DNA from 3 places in the Xanthocytophaga flava genome. Region 2 is predicted to be linked to each of the others. Evidence: riboswitches for the same ligand, from Rfam matches in the RefSeq annotation. Region 2 holds a riboswitch; each other region holds the start of a gene.
What was found. Region 2 has a riboswitch for S-adenosylmethionine ahead of QNI15_RS29255 (patatin-like phospholipase family protein). Riboswitches for the same ligand answer to the same signal wherever they lie in the genome.
Positions count from the first base shown of each region.

Region 1: it holds a riboswitch for S-adenosylmethionine, as region 2 does, so the genes downstream of both, QNI15_RS26125 (cysteine desulfurase family protein) here and QNI15_RS29255 (patatin-like phospholipase family protein) in region 2, are expected to answer to the same signal.
Region 3: it holds a riboswitch for S-adenosylmethionine, as region 2 does, so the genes downstream of both, QNI15_RS32030 (YceI family protein) here and QNI15_RS29255 (patatin-like phospholipase family protein) in region 2, are expected to answer to the same signal.

Region 1 covers NZ_JASJOR010000021.1:55,811-59,009, forward strand. Annotated here, with positions in the region: gene QNI15_RS26120 (sterol desaturase family protein) at 1-362, opposite strand, end outside; gene QNI15_RS26125 (cysteine desulfurase family protein) at 604-1,767, opposite strand; SAM riboswitch class I at 1,988-2,091, opposite strand; gene QNI15_RS26130 (DUF4468 domain-containing protein) at 2,319-2,894, opposite strand.
Region 2 covers NZ_JASJOR010000026.1:113,763-116,961, reverse strand. Annotated here, with positions in the region: gene QNI15_RS29260 (Ppx/GppA phosphatase family protein) at 1-733, opposite strand, end outside; SAM riboswitch class I at 943-1,100, shown strand; gene QNI15_RS29255 (patatin-like phospholipase family protein) at 1,177-2,223, shown strand; gene metH (methionine synthase) at 2,286-3,199, shown strand, end outside.
Region 3 covers NZ_JASJOR010000033.1:30,647-33,845, reverse strand. Annotated here, with positions in the region: gene QNI15_RS32035 (tetratricopeptide repeat protein) at 1-824, opposite strand, end outside; gene QNI15_RS32030 (YceI family protein) at 1,007-1,639, opposite strand; SAM riboswitch class I at 1,996-2,098, opposite strand; gene QNI15_RS32025 (hypothetical protein) at 2,343-3,170, opposite strand.

The DNA.
Region 1 (3,199 bases), on a different contig from region 2:
TAGTTAAAATCTTCACTCTGATGATGTACTACATGCACACTCCATAACAAGCTGATTTCATGAGCTAAGCGATGATACCAGTACCACACAAAATCTGTACATAAGAACAATGCCAGCCACAATAAAACACTTGGCTTAATAGTGAATACAGCAAAGTGAGTATGAATGTATGTGTAGAAATAGTAGAAAATGCCAACTGTAAATAAATCCGCAAGTCTTTCTGCAATACCAATACTTATATTGACAATAGACCGATCAAAATGGAAATAGTCTTCTTTCTGCTGTCTTCTTGCGACCCAATACTCCAATGCTGTGAACAACAAAAAAAGAGGAATTGCAAATGCCAGATAATTTAATTTCATAGTAAACAAGGCCTTAGTAATACATGCAGATACTCTTCTTGACGGTTTTTAATACCCTGGCAACAGCCCGTGAATAAGAAGAATACATTTACCACCATATATTTTTTATTCCATTTAGCCATTGCTCAGGGCATTCAAAACAGATCTTTTGATTCTGCCTCACAAAAATACATAATTCCTATAGAATTTATAGAGATTAAGATAAAAAATTTTCAAACTATTCTAACAACCTAAAAAACAATTACTTAGACACAACAGCATATTGCAATACATTTTGGTTTTTATAAATAGTAGACAAAGTTTTAACTAGATACTCTACTTCTGCAAGTGTATTATACTTACTAAACGAAAAACGAATATTTTCCAGATCCAGATTACGGCCCAGCTGCCGGAGTACATGTGAGCCATGCTCAACCAAGTTTGAGCAAGCGCTACCTCCTGATACATAGATACCTTTTTCATTTAATATATCCACCAATGCTCTATCACCCAAGGCAGGAAATCCAATATTCACTATAGAGGGAAGACTCTTATCTAATTGATCGCTATCACCATTAAAAACCAGTTGAGGAAATACTTCTTTCAATCTACGAATCAGATACCCTTTTAATTTTTGCAGATAATGTTGTGTGTCATCCAGGTTTTCATAAGCTAGAGCCAAAGCTGTTGCCAGTCCTACGATACCTGCTACATTCTCAGTTCCTGCTCTCAAACTTTTTTCCTGGGAGCCACCATGTATTAATGGTTGTAAATGAATTTGTTTATTAACATACAAAAAGCCTATTCCTTTAGGGCCGTGAAACTTATGAGCAGAGCCAACCAAAAAATGAACAGGAATCTTTGACAGATTTAACCGCCGTTTCCCTAACGTCTGAACCGTATCAGAATGAAATACAGCTTTATAAGTGCGGCATATATTTCCAATTTCTTCTATGTCATTCAGATTCCCAATTTCATTATTTCCATGCATCAGACTTACAAAGGATGCAGGATTCTTTTGTAATAAGTATTGAAGGTGACCAAGATTAACTCTACCCCATGCATCTGTTTCCACCAGACTAACACGTATCTGGTAACTCTTCCGATAAAAATCCAGGCTCTTTAACACTGAATCATGTTCTAAAGGACTTGTTATAAAATGGCGAAAACGCAATGTGTGTATACTTCCTGCTAATGCCAGATTATTTGCCTCTGTGGCTCCAGAGGTAAAAAAAATTTCTTCAGGTGAAGCCTGTAACAGGTTTGCGATCTTGTTTCGGGCAGATTCCACAGCTTCTTTAGCTATCCTTCCATATTGGTGTGTTGATGAAGGGTTACCATGATGCCGGCCTAAATAAAGTAACATAGCCTCTAATACCTGCGAGTCGAGAGGTGTTGTAGCTGCATTATCGAAATATATTTCCATAGAGTTGTATAAATAAATAACAGAACAGATTGAGAACAGACATATCATAAATTCCCTCAAAAGAGTCAGATTACTCATAATTTGAGTGGAAATATACTGTCTGGATAGAGGTTAACCTCTTATGTATTGCGTGATCCGATACAGAAAAAATGTATCTATCTTAACAACAACACATTCGTTCGCAGGTAGGGTGATAAGTCTTTTTTAGCATATGATTGTTAATTTATATTTACCTATTCGGTCAGGATGTAGCACTGTTTCCGGGTGGTCGGAAGGTTGCTGGAAGTTCTGCGAGCCTGTTCTCTCCCTTCCTCTGTATAAATTAACTAATTAATGGTGGTATTAATTAGCAGGATTATGTCACAAATATAAAGTCAGTTTATAATATAACAAACAAATTGTCTACTTTTTTTATAGAGATTGTAGAATTATTTTACCCCATTGTTAGCCTTACCTATAAAATGCTCATTATCAAACACAAAGAAAGCTTTATAGTTGCAATTATAAAGCTTTTTTTGTGTTTGATACAAGAAGAATCACATAGTAAATGTTCATTCGTTGCCTATTTGAGTTAGTAGGCTATCTTTCGCTTCATTTTCGTTTCTAGCTAGTAAAGCAGCTTTTTCTATAGTCTCTTTTACTGAAGCTACCATTTTAGGTGTCTGTTGAGTTATTTGTGTTCTTATATCTTTCCAAACTAGGTCATACCAAGGCTTTTCTACTGCATTGATCTTGTAGGGAAAGCTAGGCGTCATTAGAATGGTATGGAATCGAATCTTTCCTTCATGTCTAAAATTTGTTATCTGATAACGAAATCCATCTTCTATAGCCACAAACTTAAAATCAAATAGAATAAAACCTTTTGTAACTTCACTTGCTGCGTGTACATTACTATTATAGACCAGATAGGATGTTCCTTTTATTTCTCCTGCTCCTCTATCCGATTCGCGTATGGTTTCTTTAGGCATATATTCTTGCTGCCAGGCAGATAAGTGCTTGTAAACTTCATCTTTTTCCAGTTTATCTACTTTTATCTCTCCAGAAAACATCATTAACTCAGCATGTTGAGCATTACTCATTAAACATGCAATCAAAACAACGCCAATAGTCAGTATCAGTTTTTTCATAGCTAAAATATAATATGATTCACTCTTGTCTATTACTGTTTACAAATATGTCACAAATTGTAAGAAGTTGTAGTTTAGCTCGTAAGTGTGCTATTGACGAAGGCGCATTATAACCATCTAAACACCTAATAATCAACACAAAAACCCTATTTTCGCTCTATTTATTATTGATCCATGCAGTAGAATTTCCGATGAAGCCCTTCCTTTTCAATAGGGAACCTATTTTCTACAAGATAACTTTTATCATATCATCCTCTAAATATACAGAGACAACAATCTGTATATCAATTAATTAAAGAGTGACA
Region 2 (3,199 bases):
TCCGATCTTCTACAGAATGTCGCATTACAAAATCATGAATGGTTTCAATATCGTCCCGACTTACCATTCCACTTACGCTCTGTTGTGTGAACTGATAAAGCTTAGCCATCTCATAAATTTTGCTGATATTCCCTCCCGTTCCTACAGCATAGACAGAATCTGAAAGCCCTGTAAGTTCTTCTTCTAGCCATTCTTTCATAGACTTCCATTGGCGCGCAGCTTTTTTAGGCTCTTCGAGTAATCGTACCGAGCCAATTTTAAAAGACCGAGCTGCAATTTTTTTCTGATTTACATATACATTCAATTCAGTACTCCCTCCTCCTACATCAATGTGCACATAAGTAGCTGCATCCAATTCACGTACTACTACATTGTTAACCAGCTCAGCCTCCTGATTCCCTGTGATAACTTGAATACGCATATTCAGTTTTTCTTGTATCCGCTTCACAATATCTGGTCCGTTTTCTGCTTCACGCATAGCCGATGTAGCACAAAGACGAAACTGGTCTACTTCATGCAATTCAAACAACAACTTACAGGCATGTATAAACTTGGTCAGATTTGCTTCACGCTGAGGACCAATTACGCCAGAATGAAAAACATCCTTTCCCAATTGGAGTGGAAACCGGATGTACTCTACCTGTTTAAAAGATACTTTATCTCCATCATGTAATACCAGACTAATTTGCATACGGGCAGCATTTGACCCTATATCAATGGCACCTAATTTCATAAGTAAAAAATCTGAAGAATGTTTAAGATTTAACAATATGTATCCACACTATTCTTTGCCATCTATCAAAACAAAAATAACACCTTTGTTTTAGATACATTCCCATAGATAGTTCTTATTCCTGTGTATACTATGAATTATTTTATGAAACTGAATCACTATGTATCTATTTTTTATCTTCCTTTTAATTATATACCTTTGTACACAAATGCTTATCCAGAAAGACGGAGGGAATGGACCCAATGATGTCTTGGCAACCGTTTTTCGTTTCAGATATCTTACTACTACCAGAATTGCATCTCTGAAACGTAAAAAAAGGTGCTACTTTCCACCCCAGAACAAACTATTTTCTGGGGAAAGATAAGGAAGAAGCCTCATTTGCAACCCATCAAATGATCCTCCTCTCTGGAACCGCATACGTATAGGCTCTAAAAACAACTGGAATGAGATATCTCTTTTTCCTATTCTTTGCATATTATGCAACTGGTCAATGCTTTGGCCAGGCCACAGCCGTTTATCGAAATCTGGTAATGGAAGGAGGCGGTATTCGGGGTATAGCCTATAGTGGTGCTATTCAGGAACTGGAACGGAGGGGTATGCTGGATTCTGTTATCCGGGTAGGTGGCACATCAGCGGGAGCTATACAGGCCGCACTTCTGGCTGTAGGATATTCGGCAGATGAAATCAAACAACTAATTTATGCCATGCCTGTAAAAAAAATGAACGATGGCCGTTTCGTATTCATAGGTGGTAGCAACAGACTTGTTAAATATTATGGCTGGTACAGGGGTGAAAAGTTTACAAAATGGCTGGAAGAACAACTAAAGGCCAAAACAGGACTTGACAATATTACACTGGGCCAACTGCATACTATGGCAGGCCCAAACGGTATGAGGGATTTATATGTCACAGGCACCAATCTTACCCAACAAAAGGTCGAAGTGTTGTCATACGAAACCTATCCAGCCATGAAAGTATCAGATGCAGTTCGTATTTCTATGTCGATACCTCTGTATTTTAAAGCCATGTTTATAGATTCTCTTGGTAATACTATAGCAAAACCTGCGCCTGGTCAGAAGGTAAATGTAATGGTAGATGGAGGTATTTTAGCTAATTATCCTATTGACCTTTTTGACCAGAACAAGTATTTATACAGGCCACAACCTGAACTTTCTTCAGATACCTATGTATTCAATCCGGAAACACTTGGTTTGCGTCTGGATAGAGAAGAGCAAATAACCTATGACACTCAACAGAAAGGGCTCGCACCCTATGAGATTTACAACTTTAAGAGTTATATGTCTGCCTTTTACACTATTGTCAGTGAAAATCTGAATCGTAACAAACTCAAAACAGAAGACTGGCGTCGGACAATCAGTATCAATACCCTTAACTTCGGACCCAAAATTAAACACCTTTCTAAAGCAGAAAAAGAACAACTAATGGAAAGTGGCAGGTTCGGAACAATTGGATTCCTGCATAAGAAATAATTTTCATCTACTATACTAAGAATATATACCATACATCGACATTAACACATAGCTATACCTACATGACTGACATTCGCGATATTCTCAAGCAACGTATCCTGATACTTGATGGAGCCATGGGAACCATGATTCAACGATATCATCTGACAGAAGAAGACTACAGAGGAGAACGCTTTAAGGATTTCCCCCATGATTTGAAAGGTAACAATGACTTGTTATCTATTACACAACCAGCAATCATTAAGGAAATCCATACCAAATATCTGGAAGCAGGTGCAGATATCATTGAAACCAATACCTTTTCAGGTACTTCTATCGCGATGGCAGACTACCATATGGAAGATCTGGTATATGAATTGAACTATGAGTCAGCGAAGGTAGCAAAAGAAGCGGTAATAGAATTTAATGCAAAATACCCTGAAAAGCCTCGCTTTGTAGCAGGTGCTATGGGCCCAACTAACCGTACTGCATCTTTATCGCCAGATGTTAACAATCCTGGTTATCGTGCCATTACGTTTGATCAACTGGTTGACGCTTATTATGAGCAGGTACGCGGACTTGTTGATGGTGGAGCGGATATACTATTGGTAGAAACCATTTTTGATACGCTTAATGCCAAAGCGGCTTTATTTGCCATTGATTTATTCTTTGTCAATAACAAAGACAAGCAGCCTTTGCCTATCATGGTTTCCGGAACCATCACAGATGCCTCCGGACGTACCCTATCCGGACAGACAACGGAAGCATTCTTAACCTCTGTATCACATCTGCCATTGCTTTCAGTAGGACTTAATTGTGCACTAGGTGCAGACTTAATGCGTCCGTATGTCCAAACACTGGCAAAGGAATCTCCTTTCTTTACCTCTGCATATCCTAATGCCGGACTACCAAACGAATTTGGCGAATATGATCAATCTCCGGATGAGATGGCAGCCATTGTAGAAGGGTTTCTGTCAGATAGCTTTGTCAATATAAT
Region 3 (3,199 bases), on a different contig from region 2:
CCCAACTTATAATACACATGCCCTGGCATATGCACCATATGTCCTGAGGCAGGTGCCAAAGTGGGTAACTTGACAGAACTCTCCAGCGCCTGTTCCGGACAGCAGTTTTCCATCAGATGTATCCAGTAGTGATGAGCAGCCGCATTGTCAGGGTAATTTTTCAGCAGATCACGCAACAGGTATTCAGCATATAGCTGTCCTTCACGTGGATTCATAGCCGCATCGTACCCTCCCATTTTGCTTAATGCCAGAAACAACTTGGCATCTATATCTTGCGGATATTTGTGAATGATCAGTTCCAGCTTCTTTTGGTATTCTTTCTTACTTCCATCTTGTTCTTCATCTCTTGCCAATATTGCATCCGCATATAGCTTCTCATGTTCAGAAGCTGTTTCTTTTAGCTTTTTCAATTGTTGAATAGCCAATAATTTATCGGCTGTAAAGTCATCTCCTTCAATAGCACCGATGGCACTGTACAAACCCCAGTAAGGCATCAGAGCGGCAGAATCAAGCCGAATAGCTTCTTTAAATGCACGATAGGCCTCAAAATCCCAGAAGCAGTGCAATAAAGCAACCCCTTGACTAAAATAAGCCTGTGCCTGTGCAGAAGAGGTTTTTATTTTGAGATTAGAAGATCCAACTCCTTTGAGTAAATGCGGGGCAGGAAGATTATGAACATATACAGTTTCCTGTCGATAAGCTTGTATATGTGCCAGATGATTATGATCTCCTCCACCCGAATGAGCATGATGCTCTTCCTGTCTCACACGCTGAGCCAATACGGCAGAGGAAACCAGCAGAACTAGTAAGAAGTAAAATTTCATCAATACTGTATAGAGTTGTATGGTTGCTGTACTTTAGTGACAGGTATGAAAGATTGGACTTTGGGCAGGCAATGGCAAAGCCCATACCCAAAGTCAAATCAGATTGGTTAATTCCCTTTCTTACATTCACACTTTAACTATAATTATACTTTTACACTTTACTTTAGAGGCTAAAAGCTGTTTTATTTCGCTTTTGCAGTAGCAGTAGATTGTCCGGCAGCAACAATGTTTACATCCAGTTCAAAATCATCGTAGATAAACTTGTCTCCAATGTTGGGGAAGAAAGACTTAGAGCCATACTTAATATCATATTTAGTACGGTTTACTACTATTTTGGCAGTTGCGGTAGCTTTGTCTTTTTCAATCTTCACTACAGCTGGGAAGTTAACTGTGTTAGTTACACCTTTGATGGTCAGTTTCCCGGAAAGGTCGTAGGCATCTCCTCCCTTTGGGGTAGCAGAAGTGATTGTCAGAGTAGCTTTTGGAAATTTCTCTACGCCAAAAAAGTCATCACCTTTTAAATGTTTTACCAGTTTGGCGTTTTGTTCACTATCTGTAATATCGGTAACAGTAATTGTTCGAGTATCAATTTCAAAAGTTCCACCTTTCAGCTTGCCATCTGTTACAATCAGATTGCCACTGGTCAATGCAATGTTGCCTGTATGCTGGCCAGTAAATTTTTTGCCTGTCCAAACCAGCTTACTGGCTTGTGTATCTACTTTCAGCGTTGTTTCTCCCTTAGAAATTTCTTTTCCGATAAAGGATACTAAAGCAGAAGCGATAATAGCAAGGAATAAAAAGGAAATACGTTTCATAATTACTGTTGGTTTAGTGGTAAATCAAAAGATAAAACTTGCAGTAGCCCTGAATATCTCTCAATCCAGGGGTTCTGGAAGCATTGGTTATAGGTAGTTGTTGATTGGTTACTTATTTTCTATTGTAAAGACATGATATTTCCACTCTACCAAAAAAGGCAGCTCGACAAAGCAGGCAGTATACGTTTGTGATTATAACTAATGGCAGATAGAAATTTCTGTCAACAACACTCACTATCTTCATAGTGGCTTGCTATGATATAATCCATAGGCTCAACTAAGAAATAGTACATCCCTGTTGTGTGCAACAGACGTCTCACAAATGCTGAGAATAGGAGTTGTTTCATCGTCTTGTTAATTTATCTTTACCAATAAGGTCAGGAAGTAGCACTGTTTCCGGTGGTCAGAAAGTTGCTGGAAGTTCTGCGAGCCTGTTCTCTCCCTTCCTCTGTATAAATTAACTAATTAATTGGTGGTGCTTAATTAGTAAGATGATGCAAATGTAGAGACTAATTTTTGATTTCCAAATTATATCCCTACTTTTTCTGTAGAGATTATGTATTTATATATTTCCTAGATTTCAGGTTGACTAATATACTTCTTTGTGACCGTTCAAGCAGTGTATTTCTGTAGCAAATAGTATAAATAAAAGAGGTCTGAACCAATGTCCAGACCAACGATATTTTTGTGAATAAAAAACAGCTCACTTAGTGAGAGTCTTCCGCAACTCTTCTACAAATTCTTCTGTCACATCAAAATAAGAAGCCAGTTGCGGAGTGGTCAATACTCCGTCCTTCAGCAATTTTAGAATGGCTTCTCGCTTTCCTTCCAGCTTTCCTTCCAGTTTTCCTTCCAGTTTTCCTTCTCTAAAAAGGAAATCATCGTCTTTTTTGATGTATGGAGTAATCGAGTCAATCATGATTTCTATAAAAGGTGTTAGTTTACGCAAGTTAGCTAATATACGTAATTGTTGCAAGTGACGTTGCAGTTCACTTTTGCTTGTCGAAGTCTGGTTTATGCGTTCTACAATAAGAGCAACTGCCTCTTCCGGATGAGTATCGCCAAACTTACCCAATATAGCAAATACGACCTCATCTCCTTTTTCAGAAGAGAGAAACAACTTATAGTCAATGGTCGAAAACTGAACTAACCGAAACGCATAGGAAAGATCGGGTTCTTCAATATGAGTCGGCATCTTCGGTTGCGGATCGGAAAGAAAGATTACATACTGTTTAACAGGCAATTCATATTTTCGGGAGAGCATACCTCTGTATTCCAGCATCCGATATACCATAGCAGCTTCATCTACCAGTTGGAATTCAAGCTGTAATAAGAAAGTGTACCCTTGCTTGTCGGTAATTTTCAGCAATTGGTCAGGCCTTCTTTCTACTGTGCGTTGTAGTTCCTGTGGCATTTTCTCGTAAGAGGCCACTTGAATCTGAAGCACCTTCTCAATCAGTGCCAGAGTAACAGACTCTAAATTCTCCTTAAATATCTTATCGTACTGGTTCCCTTCTTTTTTACTACTCATACAACTACAGACAGGTGAATAATTGCGCG